DNA from 2 places in the Mesorhizobium sp. WSM4848 genome. Region 2 is predicted to be linked to the other one. Evidence: predicted binding sites of a transcription regulator. Region 2 holds the regulator's gene; the other holds the start of a gene.
The links. The regulator PhoB, encoded in region 2, activates phosphate uptake and scavenging genes when phosphate is short. The targets are predictions, from matches to a motif close to TGTCATNNANCTGTCAT.
Positions count from the first base shown of each region.

Region 1: the regulator PhoB is predicted to act here: its motif matches at 1,905-1,921, upstream of ugpB (sn-glycerol-3-phosphate ABC transporter substrate-binding protein UgpB).

Region 1 covers NZ_JBVVPX010000015.1:74,473-78,508, reverse strand. Annotated here, with positions in the region: gene argH (argininosuccinate lyase) at 1-946, opposite strand, end outside; gene tlpA (thiol:disulfide interchange protein TlpA) at 981-1,667, shown strand; gene ugpB (sn-glycerol-3-phosphate ABC transporter substrate-binding protein UgpB) at 1,984-3,294, shown strand; gene ugpA (sn-glycerol-3-phosphate ABC transporter permease UgpA) at 3,376-4,036, shown strand, end outside.
Region 2 covers NZ_JBVVPX010000030.1:24,652-28,687, reverse strand. Annotated here, with positions in the region: gene AC0L16_RS23995 (ROK family protein) at 1-793, shown strand, start outside; gene phoB (phosphate regulon transcriptional regulator PhoB) at 844-1,533, opposite strand; gene phoU (phosphate signaling complex protein PhoU) at 1,550-2,257, opposite strand; gene pstB (phosphate ABC transporter ATP-binding protein PstB) at 2,296-3,111, opposite strand; gene pstA (phosphate ABC transporter permease PstA) at 3,124-4,036, opposite strand, start outside.

The DNA.
Region 1 (4,036 bases), on a different contig from region 2:
TCACCGTCAGCAGGCCAACCAGATGGCCGTTGATGCGGCCGGTCTTGCCGCGCACCAGCTCGGCGGCGTCGGGGTTCTTCTTCTGCGGCATGATCGAGGAGCCGGTGGAGAATGAGTCCGACAGCCTGACGAAGCCGAATTGCGGCGTCGACCAGATAATGATCTCTTCGGCCAGACGCGACAGATGCGTCGCGCAGATCGCCGCCAGCCCCAAGAATTCGAGCGCGAAATCGCGGTCCGAAACGCTGTCGAGGGAATTGCGCATCGGCTCGCGGAAGCCGAGCGCCCTGGCCGTCTGGTGCCGATCGATCGGAAAGCTGGTGCCGGCAAGGGCGGCCGCACCGAGCGGGCTTTCGTCCATCCGTTCGATGGCGTCACGAACACGCGACAGGTCGCGCGAAAACATCTCGACATAGGCCATGCAGTGATGGCCGAAGGTCACCGGCTGCGCCGCCTGCATATGGGTGAAGCCAGGCATCACAGTTGCCGCATGCTCCTCGGCCCGTTCCAGGAACGCCGTGATCAGGCCCTTCAGCGCCTCGGCGACGCGAAAGCACTCGTCCTTGACCCATAGCCTGAGATCGACCGCCACCTGGTCGTTGCGCGAACGGGCGGTATGCAGGCGGCCGGCAGCCGGGCCGATCAGCTCGGCAAGGCGGGCCTCGACATTCATGTGGATGTCTTCCAGCCTGGTCGAGAACTCGAACGTGCCGGCTTCGATCTCTGCCAGGATCGTGTTCAGCCCGTGAGCGATTTTTTCTTGATCGGCCGCCGAAATAATGCCGGTTTGCGCCAGCATCTCGCTGTGGGCGATCGAGCCGCGGATATCCTGCGGGTAGAGTTTGCGGTCGAACGAGATCGACGCGTTGATCGCTTCCATGATCGCGGCCGGACCCGAGGCAAAACGTCCGCCCCACATCTGGTTGCTGGCCTTCTTGTCGCTCATCGCTATAACCCGTGCTCCGGAGCAGTTTTAAAAAATGGCAGACGGCAATCGATTTTTCCCGGCCCCGCGCCTCATCCTCGCCGCTTCGGTGGCAGGCGTGCTTGCCGGCGCGGTCGCGGTATATGTCAGCGAAAGCGGTTCTGGCAACAACGCCCCCGCTCAAGTCGCGGTTGGCGACAGCAAGGACGATGTCGCCTGCGCCGCCAAGGCCGACCGCGCCAAGACGGTCGCGGCAGCTGCCACCGGCCAGGTTGCAGCACTTTTGCCGGCTGATCCGCCGCAATCGCTGAAGGGCCTTGCCTTCAACAGCCCCGACGGCAAGCCGATGACGCTCGCCGACCATGCCGGCAAGACGGTGCTGCTCAATCTGTGGGCGACATGGTGCGCGCCGTGCCGCGCCGAAATGCCGGCGCTCGACGCGCTCCAGAAAGAAATGGGCAGCGACGCCTTCGAGGTCGTTGCGGTCAATGTCGATGCGGGCGACGACACCAAGCCAAAAAAGTTCCTCGAGGAAACCGGCGTCGAGGCGCTCGGCTATTACCGTGATTCGACGATGGCGCTGTTCAATGATCTCAAGACGCGCGGCCTGGCGCTTGGCCTGCCGGTCACCATGTTGATCGACGGTGAAGGCTGCCTGATCGCTCACATGAACGGCCCGGCCGAATGGTCCGGACCGGATGCCAAGCGGCTGGTCGAGACGGCGCTCGGCAAGTCGGACTAATGCATGTCGCGCAAGGTGCGTAGCGGTTTTGCGATAACGACATGCATCAAAACAAGAACCTAAACCGCGTCGCAGGAATCCATTCAAACGCGACGCGCTTTAGGCGCCGGCGATCGCGCCGATCTCCGTCGCTTGTTCGAACCGTAAGCCGGCTTTGCAATTCCTTTCCGTCAGCTCTCATTTCGAAACGTGCACCATTTTGAGGCCGAGATCGAGTTCATCGATCCGCAACAAAACCGTTGTCCAATTGTCACGAGCGGCACATATTGCCTTTGCGAGAGTGCCCTTTCGCCAATGACAAAACGGGAGATGAAACATGAAGTTCTTCGGCTTCGCGGCCGGTGTCGCCGCTACCTTGACCCTGCTTTCCACCACCTCCGCCTTCGCCGTCACGCAGATCAGCTGGTGGCACGCCATGACCGGCGCCAACGCCGAGGTCGTCGACAAGATCTCCAAGGATTTCAACGCCAGCCAGAGCGACTATGAGCTGGTTCCGGTGTTCAAGGGTACCTATCCCGAGACGCTGAATGCCGGCATCGCCGCCTTCCGCGCCGGACAGGCGCCCGACATCCTCCAGGTGTTCGATGTCGGCACCGGCGTGATGATGGCGGCCGAGGGTGCGATCAAGCCGGTGGCCGAGGTGATGACCGGTGCCGGTATGACCTTCGACAAGAGCCAGTATCTGCCCGGCATCGTCGGCTATTATTCGAAGCCGGACGGCACCATGCTGTCCTTCCCCTACAACTCCTCCTCGCCGATCCTCTACTACAACAAGGAGATCTTCCAGAAGGCGGGCCTCGACGTGAACAACCCGCCCAAGATCTGGAACGAGGTGTGGGAAGCTGCCAAGAAGATCAAGACGAGCGGCGCCGCCTCATGCGGCTACACCTCGACCTGGCTGACCTGGATCCATCTGGAGAATTTCGCGGCATGGAATGACGTGTCATGGGCCACCCAGCAGAACGGTCTGGCCGGCGGTGATGTCGAACTCAAGATCAACGCGCCGATTTTCGTCAACCACTTCCAGGCGCTCGCAGACCTGGCCAAGGACGGCACCTTCAAATATGGCGGGCGCACTTCCGAAGCCAAGCAGATCTTCCTTGCCGGCGAATGCGGCATCTTCACGGAATCGTCGGGCGGCCTCGGCGACATCGTCAAGTCCGGCATGAACTATGGCATCGGCCAGCTTCCCTACGATACCGACGCCAAGGGCGCACCGCAGAACACCACGCCAGGCGGCGCCAGCCTGTGGGTGTTCGGCAACAAGTCGGACGAGCAATATAAGGGCGTCGCGGCCTTCTTTGCCTATCTGTCCAAGACCGATGTGCAGGAGTATCTGCACCAGAAGTCGGGATACCTGCCGGTGACGCTCGCCGCCTACGAGGTGACCAAGAAATCGGGCTTCTATCAAAAGAACCCCGGCCGCGAGACACCCATCCTGCAGATGACGGGCAAGGCGCCGACCGACAACTCGAAGGGCGTGCGCCTGCCGAATCTGCCGCAGGTTCGCGATATCCAGAACGAGGAGTTGGAGAAGATGCTGGCAGGCCAGCAAACCGCTCAGCAGGCGCTTGACAACGCGGTCACGCGCGGCAACGCCGCAATCAAGGAAGCGCTAGAGAACTGACGAGATTATCTCGGTTGGTCGATTGGAATATCGCCCACGCGAGTTCGCGTGGGCGACCCCTGAATAGCGAGGGAAATCAGCCTGTCTCCACGCATCGTCTTTCCCAACAAGATCCTGCCCTACCTGCTGGTGGCGCCACAACTCGCCATTACACTGGTTTTCTTCTACTGGCCGGCCGGTCAGGCGCTTTACCAGTCGATGCTCAGACAGGACCCGTTCGGGCTGAGGACCAAGTTCGTCTGGTTCGCCAATTTCCGGAAAGTGCTGGCCGATCCGGCCTACCTCAATTCGATCAAGGTCACCGTGGTGTTCTCGCTTGCGACCGCGATCGTTGCCATGGGTGTGGCCCTCCTGCTTGCGGTCATGGCCGAGAAGGCAGTGCGCGGCAAAGGCCTCTACCGCACACTGTTGATATGGCCTTATGCCGTGGCGCCGGCGATTGCCGGGATGCTGTGGCTTTTTCTGTTCAATCCTTCGATCGGCTCGTTGGCCTATTTGCTGAGAAGCCTCGACATCGCATGGGACCCGCTGCTCAACGGCACCCACGCCATGATCCTGCTGGTGTCGGCGGCTGCCTGGAAGCAGATCAGCTACAATTTCCTGTTCTTCGTCGCCGGCCTGCAGGCGGTGCCGAAAACGCTGATCGAGGCGGCGGCCATGGATGGCGCCGGTGACACCAAGCGCTTCTGGACCATCGTCTTCCCGCTGCTTGCACCGACGACCTTTTTCCTGCTGGTCGTCA
Region 2 (4,036 bases):
GGCGATCCAGGGCATCACCGATTCCCATGCGCGCGCCATGTTGTGGTCGCCGATCACGCCGCAGACGAACATCGCCTTCGCCGACATTCTGGAACGCGAGTTCGGCATCCCGGCCATCATGGAGAACGACAGCAACATGATGGCCGTGGCGCTGCGCTGGCGCCACCCGGATCGCTACCGCGATGATTTCATCGCCATCCTGCTCTCGCACGGCATCGGCATGGGGCTGGTGCTGAAGGGCGAATTGTTCACCGGCACCCACTCCTCAGGCGGCGAATTCGGCCACATGATTCATCGGCCGGGCGGCGCGCTTTGCCGCTGCGGGCGGCGCGGCTGCGTCGAGGCCTATGCCGGCAACTACGCCATCTGGCGCAACGCAAGGCAATTGAGCGAGAACGCAGAGCCGGTCGCCGATGTCAGCGACGCCGAGATGCGGGCACTGGCGGCCCGGGCGCGCGAGACGGACGGACCGGAGCGCGAAGCCTACCGCAAGGCCGGCGAAGCGCTCGGCTTCGGGCTCGGCAGCCTGTTCGCGCTGATCGATCCGGCGCCGGTGGCCATGGTCGGCGCCAGCGCTGCCGCCTTCGACCTGATCGAGCCGGCCCTGCGCGAGGCCATCGCCCAGACCGCCGGCGGCCAGCATTCGGGTTCGATTTCCTTCGACACCGAGCCGAACGAGCTGCCGCTGATCCGCGAAGGCTGCGCCATGCGCGCGTTGACCTTCGTCGACCAGGAGGTTTTTGCGCCCGGCGCACAAGGCAAGTCCGGCACGATCAGGAGAGACGTGGCCTGAGTCCGAACGAGGACTCAGCCATTCGCAGGCCGGCCTCACCTGAATATCAGCTAGTCTTCCCTGATCGCGTAGCCAGCGCCACGGATGGTGCGGATGACATCGGGCATGCGACCATTGTTGACCGCCTTGCGTAACCGGCCGACATGGACGTCCACCGTGCGCTCGTCGATGTAGATCGTCTCGCCCCAGACATTGTCGAGCAACTGACTGCGCGAGAAGACCCGGCCCGGGTGCCGCATCATGAATTCGAGCAGCCGGAATTCGGTCGGCCCGAGCCGGATCTCGCTCTTCTTGCGATAGACCCTGTGCGATTCACGATCGAGCATGATGTCGCCGACCTTGAGCACGCTGGACAGCACTTCCGGCTTGGCGCGGCGCAGCAGCGCCTTGACCCTGGCCATGAATTCCGGTGTCGAGAACGGCTTGACCAGATAGTCGTCGGCTCCGGTCGAAAGGCCGCGCACCCGGTCGCTCTCCTCGCCGCGCGCGGTCAGCATGATGATCGGCAGCCGCTCGGTTTCGGGACGCACCCGAAGGCGCCGGCAAAGCTCGATGCCGGAAACCGCCGGCACCATCCAGTCGAGCACCAGAAGATCGGGCACGTTCTCCTGCAGCCGGATTTCGGCCTCGTCGCCGCGCGTCACCACCTCGACCTGATAGCCTTCGGATTCCAGATTGTAACGGAGGAGGACGCCCAGCGGCTCTTCATCCTCCACCACCATGATGCGCGGCGCGATCATCGGCCGGTCACTCCTGTCATGTCGCCGGCGCCGACATCGTCGTTTCGTCGAGCTTCGGGCGATCCGCCGGCAATTGCTGCCCGGTCACGACAAAGTAGGCGTTTTCGGCGATGTTGGTGACATGATCGCCGATACGCTCGAGATTCTTGGCGCAGAACAGAAGATGCGTGCAGGCGGTGATGTTGCGCGGATCCTCCATCATGTAGGTCAGGAGTTCGCGAAAAACCGCCGTGTATTTCACGTCGATCTTCTGGTCGTCGGCGCGCAGTTCTTTCAACGCGCCGGCATTGCGCGACACATAGTGCTCGACCACGCCGCGGAGCTGCACAAGAACGAGATCCGCCATCGTGTCGATACCGTGCGACAGATTACGCGGCGTGGCGCTCTGCCCGACTGCGCTGACCCGCTTGGCTATGTTCTTGGCCAGGTCGCCGATGCGCTCGAGATCGCCGGCCATGCGGATTGCGCCAACCACGGCGCGCAGATCTTGCGCCATCGGCTGCCGCTTGGCGATCAGCGTGATCGCACTATCGTCGAGTTCGCGCTGCCGCGCATCCATGATGGCGTCGTCCGAGACGACGCGCTGCGCCATCGCATTGTCTGATGCAAGCAACGCGCGGATCGAGGCTGCGACCATCGCGGCGGCGAGCTCGTCCATATCGCGGATCAGCCTGTCGATGTGCTCCAGTTCCTCGTCGAAAGATGCGACGGTGTGTTCACCCATGATACTGTCCTCGTGTTCGAAATTCGCCGCCGGACCGCTCAGCCGAATCGGCCGGTGATGTAGTCCTGGGTGCGCTTGTCGTCGGGGTTGGTGAACATCTTGTCGGTCGCGCCCTCCTCGACCAGATAGCCGAGATGGAACATCGCCGTGCGTTGCGACACGCGCGCTGCCTGCTGCATCGAATGGGTGACGATGACGATCGTGTAGTTCTGGCGCAGTTCGTCAATCAGTTCCTCGACGCGGGCGGTGGCGATCGGATCGAGCGCCGAACAGGGCTCGTCCATCAGGATCACTTCCGGCGATACGGCGATGGCGCGCGCGATGCACAGGCGCTGCTGCTGTCCGCCGGAGAGACCGGTGCCCGACTCGAGCAGGCGATCCTTGACCTCGTTGAACAGGCCGGCCTTCTTCAGGCTCGATTCAACGATGCCGTCCAACTCGGCCTTGCTCCTGGCCAGGCCGTGAATGCGCGGACCGTAGGCGACGTTTTCATAGATCGACTTCGGAAACGGGTTCGGCTTCTGGAACACCATGCCGACGCGGGCTCGCAGCTCGACGACATCGATTTTCGGGTCGTAGACATCCTCGCCGTCGAGCGTGATCTTGCCGCTCACCCGCGCGATATCGATCGTGTCGTTCATTCGGTTCAGGCACCGCAAGAATGTTGACTTGCCACAGCCCGATGGGCCGATCAACGCCGTCACCTGGTTCTCGCGGACATCGATATCCACGTCGAACAGAGCTCGCTTCTCGCCGTAATGAACAGAGACCTTTTCGCCCTTCATCTTGATCGAAGGGGCATTGGTTCCGCTGCTCAGTTTCTGCTCAACGCCGGCTTCCGTCATGATGTTCATATCCTCTACTCCTTACCAGCGCCGCTCGAAGCGCTTGCGCAGTATCACCGCGATGGCGTTCATGATGACCAAAAACAGCAGCAAAATCAAAATCGCCGCCGAAGTCTTCTGCTGGAATCCAGCTTCCGGGAAATCCGCCCACATGAATATCTGCACCGGCAGGATCGTCGCGGGATCGGTGAAGCCGCCGGGAATGTCGACGATGAAGGCGACCATGCCGATCATCAGCAACGGCGCGGTTTCGCCCAGCGCGTGCGCCATTCCGAGGATGGTGCCGGTCATGATGCCCGGCATCGCCAGCGGCAGGACGTGATGGAATACGGTCTGGACCTTGGACGCTCCGATGCCGAGCGCCGCCTCGCGGATCGACGGCGGCACGGCGCGCAGCGAAGCGCGCGAGGCGATAATGATGATCGGCAGGGTCATCAGCGCCAGCACCATGCCGCCGACCACCGGGGCTGACCGCGGCATGCCGAAGAAATTCAGGAATACGGCAAGTCCAAGCAGGCCGAAGACGATCGAAGGCACCGCCGCCAGATTGTTGATATTCACTTCGATCATCGTCGTCAGCCGGTTCTTGGGCGCAAATTCCTCAAGATAGATCGCCGCTGAAACGCCGATCGGGAAGGCGATGGCCAGCGTTACGATCATGGTCAGGAACGATCCGACGACCGCGCCCCAGACACCGGCCAATTCCGGCTCGCGGCTTGCGCCGGTGAAGAAGAAGATCGAGTTGAACCGGCTTTCGATCAGGCCGGCGCTCTTCAGCGTGTCGAGCCAGACGATCACCTTGTCGGAAATCTTTCGCGATGCTTCCGGCGTCTCGATGACGCGCAGGAATGCCTGGCCGCTCGCGGCGGGCGCAGTGCTCTCCAGCGCCTCGATCACCGTACCCTTTGCGATCACCGTGCCGTTGGCCGCAGGC